3 regions of the Streptomyces sp. NPDC056373 genome follow, and region 3 is predicted to be linked to each of the others. Evidence: riboswitches for the same ligand, from Rfam matches in the RefSeq annotation. Region 3 holds a riboswitch; each other region holds the start of a gene.

Region 1 (3,265 bases), on a different contig from region 3:
ACGGCTTCGGTGAACTCCGGCTCCATGAAAGGGTTGCGCGGTGCCTTCGAGGCGGCGCGCAGCGCACGCCAGCGCTCCCTCTCCCCTTCGCCGAGCTCCCCGGGCCCGGCCACGCGAATGCGCCCACTGTTCAACCCGACCCCCCGATCAAGTCCCCCCTGGACACATGGAAGGTACCGCTCTATGCGGCCTCACGGGTAGGTAGCGGAGCATGTTGTTGCCAACCGGTGCAGAGGCCTTCAACCGGGCAATCGGCGTCCGCCGTGCGATGAAACGAAGGGGCGCGCTGTCCGTATTCTCTGATCATGGCCGCACCCCTCGCATATTCACTCATCGCCACCGATCTGGACGGGACGCTGCTGCGCGGCGACGACACCCTGTCCGACCGGTCCCTCGCCGCGCTCGCGCGGGTGGCGGACGCCGGTGCCCAGCACCTCGTGGTGACGGGCCGGCCGGCGCCGAGAGTGCGGCCGCTCCTGGACGACCTCGGGTGCACGGGGCTCGCGGTGTGCGGGCAGGGCGCGCAGGTGTACGACGCCGGCGCGGACCGGCTGCTGTGGTCCATCACCCTGGACCGGGAGCTGGCGGAGACCGCCCTCGGCAAGATCGAGGCCGAGGTGGGGCAGGTCTACGCGGCGGTCGACCAGGACGGGGTGGACGGGCTCACGCTGATCGAGCCGGGCTATCTGATGCCGCACCCGACCCTGCCCGCGGTCCGGGTCGAGCGGCGCGAGCAGCTGTGGGACGAGCCCATCAGCAAGGTGCTGCTGCGGCACCCCTACCTGACGGACGACGAGTTGGCGGCGACGGCCCGCTCGGTGGTCGGCTCCCTGGCGACGGTGACGATGTCGGGGCCCGGCACGGTCGAGCTCCAGCCGTGCGGGATCACCAAGGCGACGGGCCTGGCGCTGGCCGCCGAGCACCTGGGGCTGCGGCCGGCGGACACCATCGCCTTCGGCGACATGCCCAACGACATCCCGATGTTCGACTGGGCCGGTCACGGCGTCGCGATGGCCAACGCCCACCCCGAACTGAAGGCCGTGGCCGACGAGGTCACCCTGTCGAACGAGGACGACGGCATCGCCGTCGTCCTCGAGCGACTGCTGGGCGGGTCGGCTCAGTACGGGCCGTTGACGTTGTCGATCGAGCCGTAGCGGTCGGCCGCGTAGTTGCAGGCCGCCGTGATGTTGGCGACCGGGTCGTACGGGTCGAAGGAGGTGCCGGGCACGTGGTAGGCGGCGAACGTCGGGTCGATCACCTGGAGCAGGCCCTTGGACGGGGTGCCCGCGGCGGCGTTCGAGTCCCAGTTGTTGATCGCCAGGGGGTTGCCGGACGACTCGCGCATGACGTTGCGGTAGATGCCGTCGTAGGAGCCCGGGATGCCCCGCTGCGCCATGATGTCCAGCGACTCGCGGATCCACCCGTCGAGGTTGTTCGCGTAGGTCTTCGCGGACGCCTGGGTGGCCTGGGCGACGCCGCCGGCGGGCTTCGCGGCCGGCTTGGCGGGGGCGGACGACTGGGTCGCCGTCTTCTTCGGGGCGATCGGCTTGGTGGTCTTCACCTTGAGCTTCAGCCCCGGGTGGATCAGCTTCGGGTTGTCGCCGACGACCGCGCGGTTGTCCTTGTAGAGCTGCTTCCAGCCGCCCGAGACGTCGTACTTGTCCGCGATGCGGGCCAGCGAGTCGCCCTTGACCACGGTGTACGTCAGGGACTTGGCGGGCTGGGCCGCCTGCTTCACGGACTGCGCGACGGGGGCGCTCTGGGGTTCGGCGGCGCTCGCGTGCGTGGCGCCGAGGAGCGGAAGGGTGAGTGCGGCTCCGCCGGTGCCCAGGGCGACGATGCCTCGGGTCAGCGGGTTGGTTCTGGGGCGACGGTGCGTGCCTCGTCCGGCCATGGCGATGTTCCTCTCCGGCGCCTGCGAGGTGAGCTGTCGGGTTCGGGCCGGGAGGTGCCCGGCCGCGTACGGCGCTGTGTGCCGTACGCGGCTTCACCCCGAGCCGTGCCGCTGTGCGGCCCGGCGACTTACCTGGGTCCCCCGCTCCTGCCACGCGTGAGTGAGTCGGTTGATGTGGGGAGTCCGGGCGGCGGCAGGATTAGGCGTCCGCCGGACAGGGCCGGAACGTATGCGAGAGCACATGTCGGGAACAAGCACCTCAGTCACATATTGCGCGGTTGACCTTGGTCGGGGGCGTTTGGGCGGCTTGATCCTTTGCGGTAGCCAAGCCTCAACTGGCTTTCGGGGGAAGGCGGTACGGGCCGGTGCGGAAGCGCGGCGGAAAAGGGGAAGAAGTGATTCAACTCACTGATCACGAGTCTGCGGGGCAATTTCCGCCAAGGGGAATTCAGTGACTCATCACGGCAAATCGTGCATAACTCCCTACCCCCGGGTAGGTCGATAAATATCTGTTCTTATGGGTTGATCGAAAACATAGCGGTCGTGATCGGATACCACCCGGCCTGTAACCACGGGCGCTGGCGGTGATCGAAACGTGACCGGATACGCTGACTCGAGTGAGGGCAGCGACCTATCGACAATCCGCGTAATCACCGGCAGACACAGCAGACAGGAGACCCCTCGTGACCGACGTCGGGCCGTTCGGGCTGAGCGTGCGGGACCAGGCTCTGGAAGCCGACGTCCAGGCCGGATTGACGGCTGTCGAGGAAGGCTTGCTCGAGGCCACCAAGAGTGAGGTGCCCTTCATCACGGAGGCCGCCCAGCATCTGGTGCGGGCCGGTGGCAAGCGGTTCCGCCCGCTGCTCGTGATGCTCTCCGCCCAGTTCGGTGACCGCCACGCGCCCGGGATCGTGCCGTCGGCCGTCGTCGTGGAGCTGACCCACCTCGCCACGCTCTACCACGACGACGTCATGGACGAGGCCGCCGTGCGCCGTGGTGTCGCGAGTGCGAACACCCGCTGGGGCAACTCCGTCGCGGTCCTCACCGGTGACTTCCTCTTCGCCCGCGCCTCCCACATCCTGGCCGACCTCGGCCCGGAGGCCGTCCGGGTGCAGGCCGAGGCGTTCGAGCGTCTGGTGACCGGCCAGATCCTCGAGACGGCCGGGCCGCAGGACGGCCGGGACCCCGTGGAGCACTACCTGGACGTGCTGGGCGGCAAGACCGGTTCGCTCATCGCCGTGTCGTGCCGGTTCGGCGCGATGATGTCCGGCGCCGACGAGACCGTCGTGCACGTGCTGACCCAGTACGGCGAGCGGCTCGGCGTGGCCTTCCAGCTCGCGGACGACGTCCTCGACATCGCCTCCGACTCCC
Region 2 (3,265 bases), on a different contig from region 3:
GGCCTTGCCCGCGTCGGTGAGGCGGTCTATCTCGTCGGCGACGAACTGCGCCTCGTCGTGCTCGGTGTCGGCGACGTAGCCGGTGATCTGCGCGCCCGTGCCCGCGTTGGTCCACAGGTTCTTGGGGCGGCGGGACTCGTTGCGCTCGATGACGGCGTTGGCGGCGCTGAGGATCGTCTGTGTGGAGCGGTAGTTCTGCTCGAGCAGGATCGTCGTGGCGTCCGGGTAGTCCTCCTCGAACTGGAGGATGTTGCGGATCGTCGCGCCGCGGAAGGCGTAGATCGACTGGTCGGCGTCGCCCACCACGCACAGCTCGGCAGGCGGGACCTCCGCCTCGGGCGGGACGTCGACGGGGTGCTCGAAGGTGCCGACGAGCTCGCGGACCAGAGCGTACTGGGCGTGGTTGGTGTCCTGGTACTCGTCGACCAGGACGTGCCGGAAGCGGCGGCGGTAGTGCTCGGCGACGTCCGGGAAGGCGCGCAGCAGGTTGACCGTCGTCATGATCAGGTCGTCGAAGTCGAGGGCGTTCGCCTCGCGCAGCCGCGACTGGTACATCGCGTAGGCCTGGGCGAGGGTCTTCTCGAAACCGTCGGTGGCCTGGGCGGCGAAGTCCTCCTCGTCGATCAGCTCGTTCTTCAGGTTGCTGATCTTGGCACTGAAGGACTTCGGCGGGAAGCGCTTGGGGTCGAGGTCCAGGTCGCGGCAGACCAGGGCCATCAGGCGCTTGGAGTCGGCGGCGTCGTAGATCGAGAAGGACGAGGTGAAGCCGAGCTTCTTGCTCTCGCGCCTGAGGATGCGCACGCACGCGCTGTGGAAGGTCATGACCCACATGGCGTTGGCGCGCGGGCCGACGAGCTGCTCGACGCGCTCCTTCATCTCGCCGGCGGCCTTGTTGGTGAAGGTGATCGCGAGGATCTGGCCCGGGTGCACGTCCCGCTCGGCGAGCAGGTGGGCGATGCGGTGCGTGAGCACACGGGTCTTGCCGGAGCCGGCACCGGCCACGATGAGCAGCGGGGAGCCGGAGTGGACGACGGCGGCGCGCTGGTTGTCGTTCAGCCCTTCCAGCAGCGCGGCGGAGTCGATCACCGGGCGGGGGGCGCCGTCGCGGTAGTAGGCGTCCCGGTCCGGGGGCACGTCGAACTTCCCGCCGAACAGATCGTCCGGGATCGGCTCCGGAACGTGATCGTCCTCGGGCGGCGGCGGGGGCTCGTCCGCGGGGCCCCGCTGGGCCTGGAGGTTCGCCAGGAAGCTGTCGTCAAAGAGGCTGCTCATCGCTCTCCGAGTCTAGGGCGCCCCACTGACAGCCCGCCGCCGCCCTGAGAACATCGCCGCGCGCCCGGGTCCCGCCGACCGCCCGGCGGCGCGTTGTCGCCCTCCATGACGGCGCGATCACGCCCTGCTACACAGCCGGCATGTACGGATTTTCCCTGACCAATCCCCCTTGATCGTTCACTCTCGGCAACGCTCAGGAATAAGGTCACGAAAATGTATCGGGCATATCACCCATCAACCTTCACACGGACCACACGAGTTGGCTACGGTGCGACCAGGCCGCATGACCCCCACCGGCGAACGTCGCCGGGCCGCGCGGCCTCCGCCGAGTCCGGTGTGCCGCAGCGGCAGCCGGAGCCGGGGACCCAACCGTGAACCTGGGGTGAATCGGCCCGACTCCCTGTGCGGAGAAGGCCGTAGGGCAAACCTTCCGAACCACCCGCCCGAACCCGACAGCTAACCCGGTAGGCGGAACATGGAAGGAGTCGCCTCCCTTGGCGTCGCACCGCAAGTCGCGTCCTACGGGTACGCGCATGGCAGGCATACGGACCCCCGCCCTCGCAACGGCGGCCCTCACCTCCGTGGCCCTGCTGTCCCAGTCGGCCAACGCCGCCCCCGAGGCCGACGACAAGCCCAGCCTGGAGGAAGTCGAGAAGAAGGTCGACGACCTGTACCGCCAGGCCGAGTCGGCGACCGACAAGTACAACGCGGCCAAGGAGAAGACCGCCAAACAGCGCAAGCAGGTCGACACCCTCCTCGACGACGTCGCCCAGCGCACCCAGAAACTCAACGAGGCGCGCGAGGAACTGGGTTCCTTCGCCTCCGCCCAGTACCGCACCGGTGCCGCCGCCCCGGACACCGCGACGTTCCTGCTCGCGGACACCCCGCAGGACTACTTCGACCAGACCCAGCTGATGGACCGGATGACCGGCCGTCAGAAGGTCGCGGTCGACGACTACGTCACGCAGCAGTCCGAGACGATGAAGAAGCGCCAGGAGGCCACCGAGAGCCTCGAGACGCTCACCGACTCGCAGGACGGCCTGAAGACGGCCAAGGCCACCGTCCAGCGCAAGCTCGCCGACGCCCGCGAGCTGATGTCGAAACTGACCGCCGAGGAGAAGGCCCGGCTCGCGGCGATCGAGAAGGAGAAGCGGGCGGAGGCCGCCCGCAAGGCCGACGAACTGGCCCGGCAGCAGGCCGCGCAGCAGCAGGCGCAGGAGGAGGCCGCCCGGCAGCAGGACGGCGGCTCGGCCTCGTCCGGCTCCTCCGGCTCCTCGGGTTCCGGCTCGCCCTCCTCGACCGCCCCGGCCGACTCCTCGTACGCCACCAAGGCCGACAAGGCGCTCGCCTTCGCCCGCGCCCAGATCGGCAAGCCGTACGTGTGGGGCGCCGTCGGACCCGGCTCATACGACTGCTCGGGCCTCACCCAGGCCGCCTGGAAGGCCGCGGGCGTCACCCTGCCCCGTACGACGTACGACCAGGTCGACGCGGGCACCACGGTCCCGCTCTCCCAGGCCCGACCCGGTGACCTGGTCTTCTTCTACGACGACGTCACCCACGTCGGGATCTACATCGGCAACGGCATGATGATCCACGCGCCGAAGCCCGGCACGTACGTGCGCGAGGAGTCGATCTACTACGACGGCGAGTCGGCGATCCACAGCGTGGTGCGCCCCGCCTGAGTGAGGCCTCAGGGCCGGTCGCGTCACGTTTTTGAGGGGCACGCGCGCGTGCCCCTCTCGTGAGGCGTGCGCCGCTCTCTAGCATCGGCACCATGTCCGGTCCCTCCCCGTTCGCCGCCTGGTGGGCGACGTATGCGCTGGCGACCGGCATCGTGTCGGCCGGCCTCGACTCCGCTGGGTACGCGATCCCCTCCCGTATCGCCCTGGCCCTGGCCTGCGCGGCCTGGCTGGCGGCGGCCGCGGGCCTCGTCCAGCGGACGCACGGCGAGTGGCGGGTGGAGACCCCGGCCGCGCTCACCACCGTCGCGGCG
Region 3 (3,265 bases):
CTGCGCGTGATCTTCAGCCGCTCCGCGAGATCGGTCATGCGCAGCCGCCGCTCCGGGGCCTCCGACAGGACGGACAGGATGGAGTAGTACAGGTGCGGCATGCCGGCGTCCTGCTGGAGCTGCCGGTCGATCGCGTCCTCCAGGAGCAGCGAGGCGGCGATGTAGGCGCGCCAGGCGCGCTGCTCCTCGGGGGTGAGCCAGCGAGTCGTCATGCTGCCAGTGTAGGTTTGTTTCAAACTTGAACCAAGCCCTGTCCCGTCCCGCCGTCCCGACCAGCCGCGGAGCATCGATGCCTCACCCGTACGTCCTGCTGTCCGCCGCCGTCTCCCTCGACGGCTACCTGGACGACACCGGACCCGACCGGCTGCTCCTGTCGAGCCCGGCCGACTTCGACCGGGTCGACGAGGTCCGGGCCGACGCCGACGCCATCCTGATCGGCGCCGGCACCATCCGCGCCGACAACCCGCGCCTGCTGGTGAACTCGGAGCAGCGCCGGTCCGCCCGCACGGCCGCCGGCAAACCCGAGTACCCGCTCAAGGTCACGGTGAGCGGCTCCGGCGACCTCGACCCGGACGCCCGCTTCTGGCACACGGGTGGCGAGAAGGTCCTCTACACCACCGACCAGGGCGCCGACCGTGCCCGCGCGCTCCGTCTGGCCACCGATGTCGTCCCGCTCGGCGCCGACCTCGACTGGCGGCGGCTGCTCACGCATCTGCACGACGTCCGGGGCGTGGGGCGGCTCATGGTCGAGGGTGGCGGCCTGATCCACACCCAGCTCCTCACCCAGGGCCTGGCCGACGAACTCCAGCTGGTCCTCGCCCCGCTCTTCGTGGGCGACCCCCGGGCGCCCCGGCTCTTCGGCCCCGGCGGCTACCAGGGAGGCCGGCTCCGGCTGCTGGAATCGCGGCGGATCGAGGACGTCGTCCTGATGCGCTACGAGCCGACCGCCCCGGGCACCGGCGCCCTGCCCGCCGCCGCCGACCACCACTGGCTGACCCGCGCCTGTGAGCTGGCCGAGCACTGTCCGCCCTCCGACACCGCGTTCAGTGTGGGCGCTGTCGTGGTCGCCGCCGACGGCACGGAACTGGCGCGCGGCCACTCCCGCGAGGGCGGCGACCCGGTGGTGCACGCCGAGGAGGCCGCCCTGGCGAAGCTCGACCCGGCCGACCCGCGCCTGCCCGGCGCGACGGTGTACAGCAGCCTGGAGCCGTGCGCCCGCCGCGCATCCCGCCCCGCACCCTGCGCCCGGCTGACCCTCGACGCGGGCGTCCGACGGGTCGTCACGGCCTGGCGCGAGCCGGACACCTTCGTGACGGACGCCGACGGCAGCGGCCTCTTGGCGGCCCAGGGGGTGGAGGTCCTCGTCCTCCCGGAGCACGAGGAGCGGGCCAAGGCCCCGAACCGCCACCTGCTGAGCTGAGCTGCGCACAGGCCGGAACGGTGGGTGTGTGCGAGCGGTCCCGCGGATGGCGTACACTGGTGACACAACGACGCGGGGTGGAGCAGCTCGGTAGCTCGCTGGGCTCATAACCCAGAGGTCGCAGGTTCAAATCCTGTCCCCGCTACTGAAGGCCGAGGGCCGGAATCCGAAAGGATTCCGGCCCTCGGTGCTTTTCTCGGCACCCCATTACGTTCGGTGAGCGAACCACCGCGTTCCGCATAACAACTGACACACCGTCAAAACCCGTCAGTCACTTGCGGGGCGGTCAACTCGCCCGATTTAAGCCGGTCATGGCAGGTAAGTCCACGCGAAAAAGGTTAATGATCAAGCGGAATCGCTGGAATACCCCTCGCGCCTCCATTAACGTTCGATAACGCAGCGCGGTCGTCCCAGCCGTCACAGAAGACGGCGCCGCGCGCACGCGCCGAATCCCGAAAGGGAACCGGGGAACCACCACTTGGGGTGAATCGGGCGGATACCACCGTGGAAGCACGGCAGGTATACGCGCGTAGGAGACCTTCCTGCTCCGAACCCGTCAGCTAACCCGGTAGGCGAGAAGGAAGGAAAGGAGTACGCCCACGTGGCGTCCAACCGGCCTGCCCCCGCGGCCCCGTACGCGCCGACGCGCGACACCGACACCTTCGGCTACGGCGGTCAGCGCACCGACGAGGGCCCGTTCCAGGAGTGGAACCCCACCGAGGAGTCCATCCGTCCCGTCCGTGGCCGGCATCGCGTCACCAAGCAGCGCGGCGGAGGCCTCGCCCGCAGCTCCACCGTCCTGGGCGTCGGCGTCATAGCCGCCGTGGGTGCCGGCGGCATGGCCAGCGCCCAGACCGGCAAGCCCCCGGTGTCCATCTCCGTGCCGGACCTGCCCTCGGTGGGTTCCCTCATCTCGGACGACGACACCCCCGAAGGTTCCGCCACCCCGCTCAGCAGCCTCGGCACCGCCACCGCGGACACCGCGAAGGGCACGTCCGGCGCCCACGCCGGCGCCGGTGACGCGCTGCGTGCCCGGATCATGGCGCAGGTCGAGCACCAGCAGGAACAGATCGAGACCAAGGCCGCCGAGGACGCCGCGGCCGCCGCCGAGAAGGCAGCGGCGGACGCCGTCGCCAAGGCGGAGAAGGAAGCCAAGGCCAAGGCTGCCGAAGCCAAGAAGAAGGCGGAGGAGGAGGCCGAGAAGAAGGCCGAGGCCGAGCGGCTCGCCGCCCTCGCCAAGCAGTTCACGCTGCCGACCTCCGCCTACACCCTCACCTCCACCTTCGGTGAGGCCGGCGCCTACTGGTCCTCCGGCCACCACACCGGCCTCGACTTCGCCGCCCCCACGGGCACGCCGATCAAGGCCGTGCACAGCGGCACCATCACCGAGGCCGGCTGGAACGGCTCGTACGGCTACAAGACCGTCCTCACCCTCGATGACGGCACCGAGATCTGGTACGCGCACCAGTCCTCCATCGGCGTCAGCGTCGGCCAGAAGGTCAGCACCGGCGACGTGATCGGCCGGGTGGGCGCCACCGGCAACGTCACCGGGGCGCACCTGCACCTCGAAGTCCACTACGGCGGGTCCGCGAGCGGCATCGACCCGATGGCGTGGCTGCGCGGCAAGGGACTGAACCCGTAAGCGGTACGCACGCGTTGAAGCACCGGCACTGAAGACCGACGGCCCTGACGGCGACCCCCGACGTCAGGGCCGTCGGCGTTCCGGCGCAGGGCCGTCGGCGTTTGGCGCAGGGCCGTCGGCGTTGACGTGTGGGGCTGGGCGGCGCATACCGGGCCGGAGTGTTTACAGGGCTTTTGCGTTGGTCGCGGAATGAGGCGTTCCTC

What was found. A riboswitch is a leader RNA that binds a small molecule or an ion and turns the genes downstream of it on or off. The one in region 3 is predicted to bind cyclic di-AMP.
Region 1: linked by a shared signal. The riboswitch ahead of ACFCXS_RS02960 (LysM peptidoglycan-binding domain-containing protein) and the one ahead of ACFCXS_RS36140 (M23 family metallopeptidase) in region 3 are both predicted to bind cyclic di-AMP.
Region 2: linked by a shared signal. The riboswitch ahead of ACFCXS_RS01960 (NlpC/P60 family protein) and the one ahead of ACFCXS_RS36140 (M23 family metallopeptidase) in region 3 are both predicted to bind cyclic di-AMP.

Annotation. Positions count from the first base shown of each region.
Region 1 covers NZ_JBHJPX010000001.1:622,925-626,189, reverse strand. Annotated here, with positions in the region: gene ACFCXS_RS02970 (GNAT family N-acetyltransferase) at 1-119, opposite strand, end outside; gene ACFCXS_RS02965 (HAD family hydrolase) at 306-1,154, shown strand; gene ACFCXS_RS02960 (LysM peptidoglycan-binding domain-containing protein) at 1,118-1,894, opposite strand; cyclic di-AMP (ydaO/yuaA leader) riboswitch at 1,900-2,075, opposite strand; gene ACFCXS_RS02955 (polyprenyl synthetase family protein) at 2,578-3,265, shown strand, end outside.
Region 2 covers NZ_JBHJPX010000001.1:423,947-427,211, forward strand. Annotated here, with positions in the region: gene pcrA (DNA helicase PcrA) at 1-1,272, opposite strand, end outside; cyclic di-AMP (ydaO/yuaA leader) riboswitch at 1,586-1,758, shown strand; gene ACFCXS_RS01960 (NlpC/P60 family protein) at 1,767-2,954, shown strand; gene ACFCXS_RS01965 (hypothetical protein) at 3,047-3,265, shown strand, end outside.
Region 3 covers NZ_JBHJPX010000024.1:22,363-25,627, reverse strand. Annotated here, with positions in the region: gene ACFCXS_RS36155 (MarR family winged helix-turn-helix transcriptional regulator) at 1-212, opposite strand, end outside; gene ACFCXS_RS36150 (dihydrofolate reductase family protein) at 290-1,420, shown strand; tRNA gene ACFCXS_RS36145 (tRNA-Met) at 1,492-1,565, shown strand; cyclic di-AMP (ydaO/yuaA leader) riboswitch at 1,854-2,010, shown strand; gene ACFCXS_RS36140 (M23 family metallopeptidase) at 2,022-3,062, shown strand.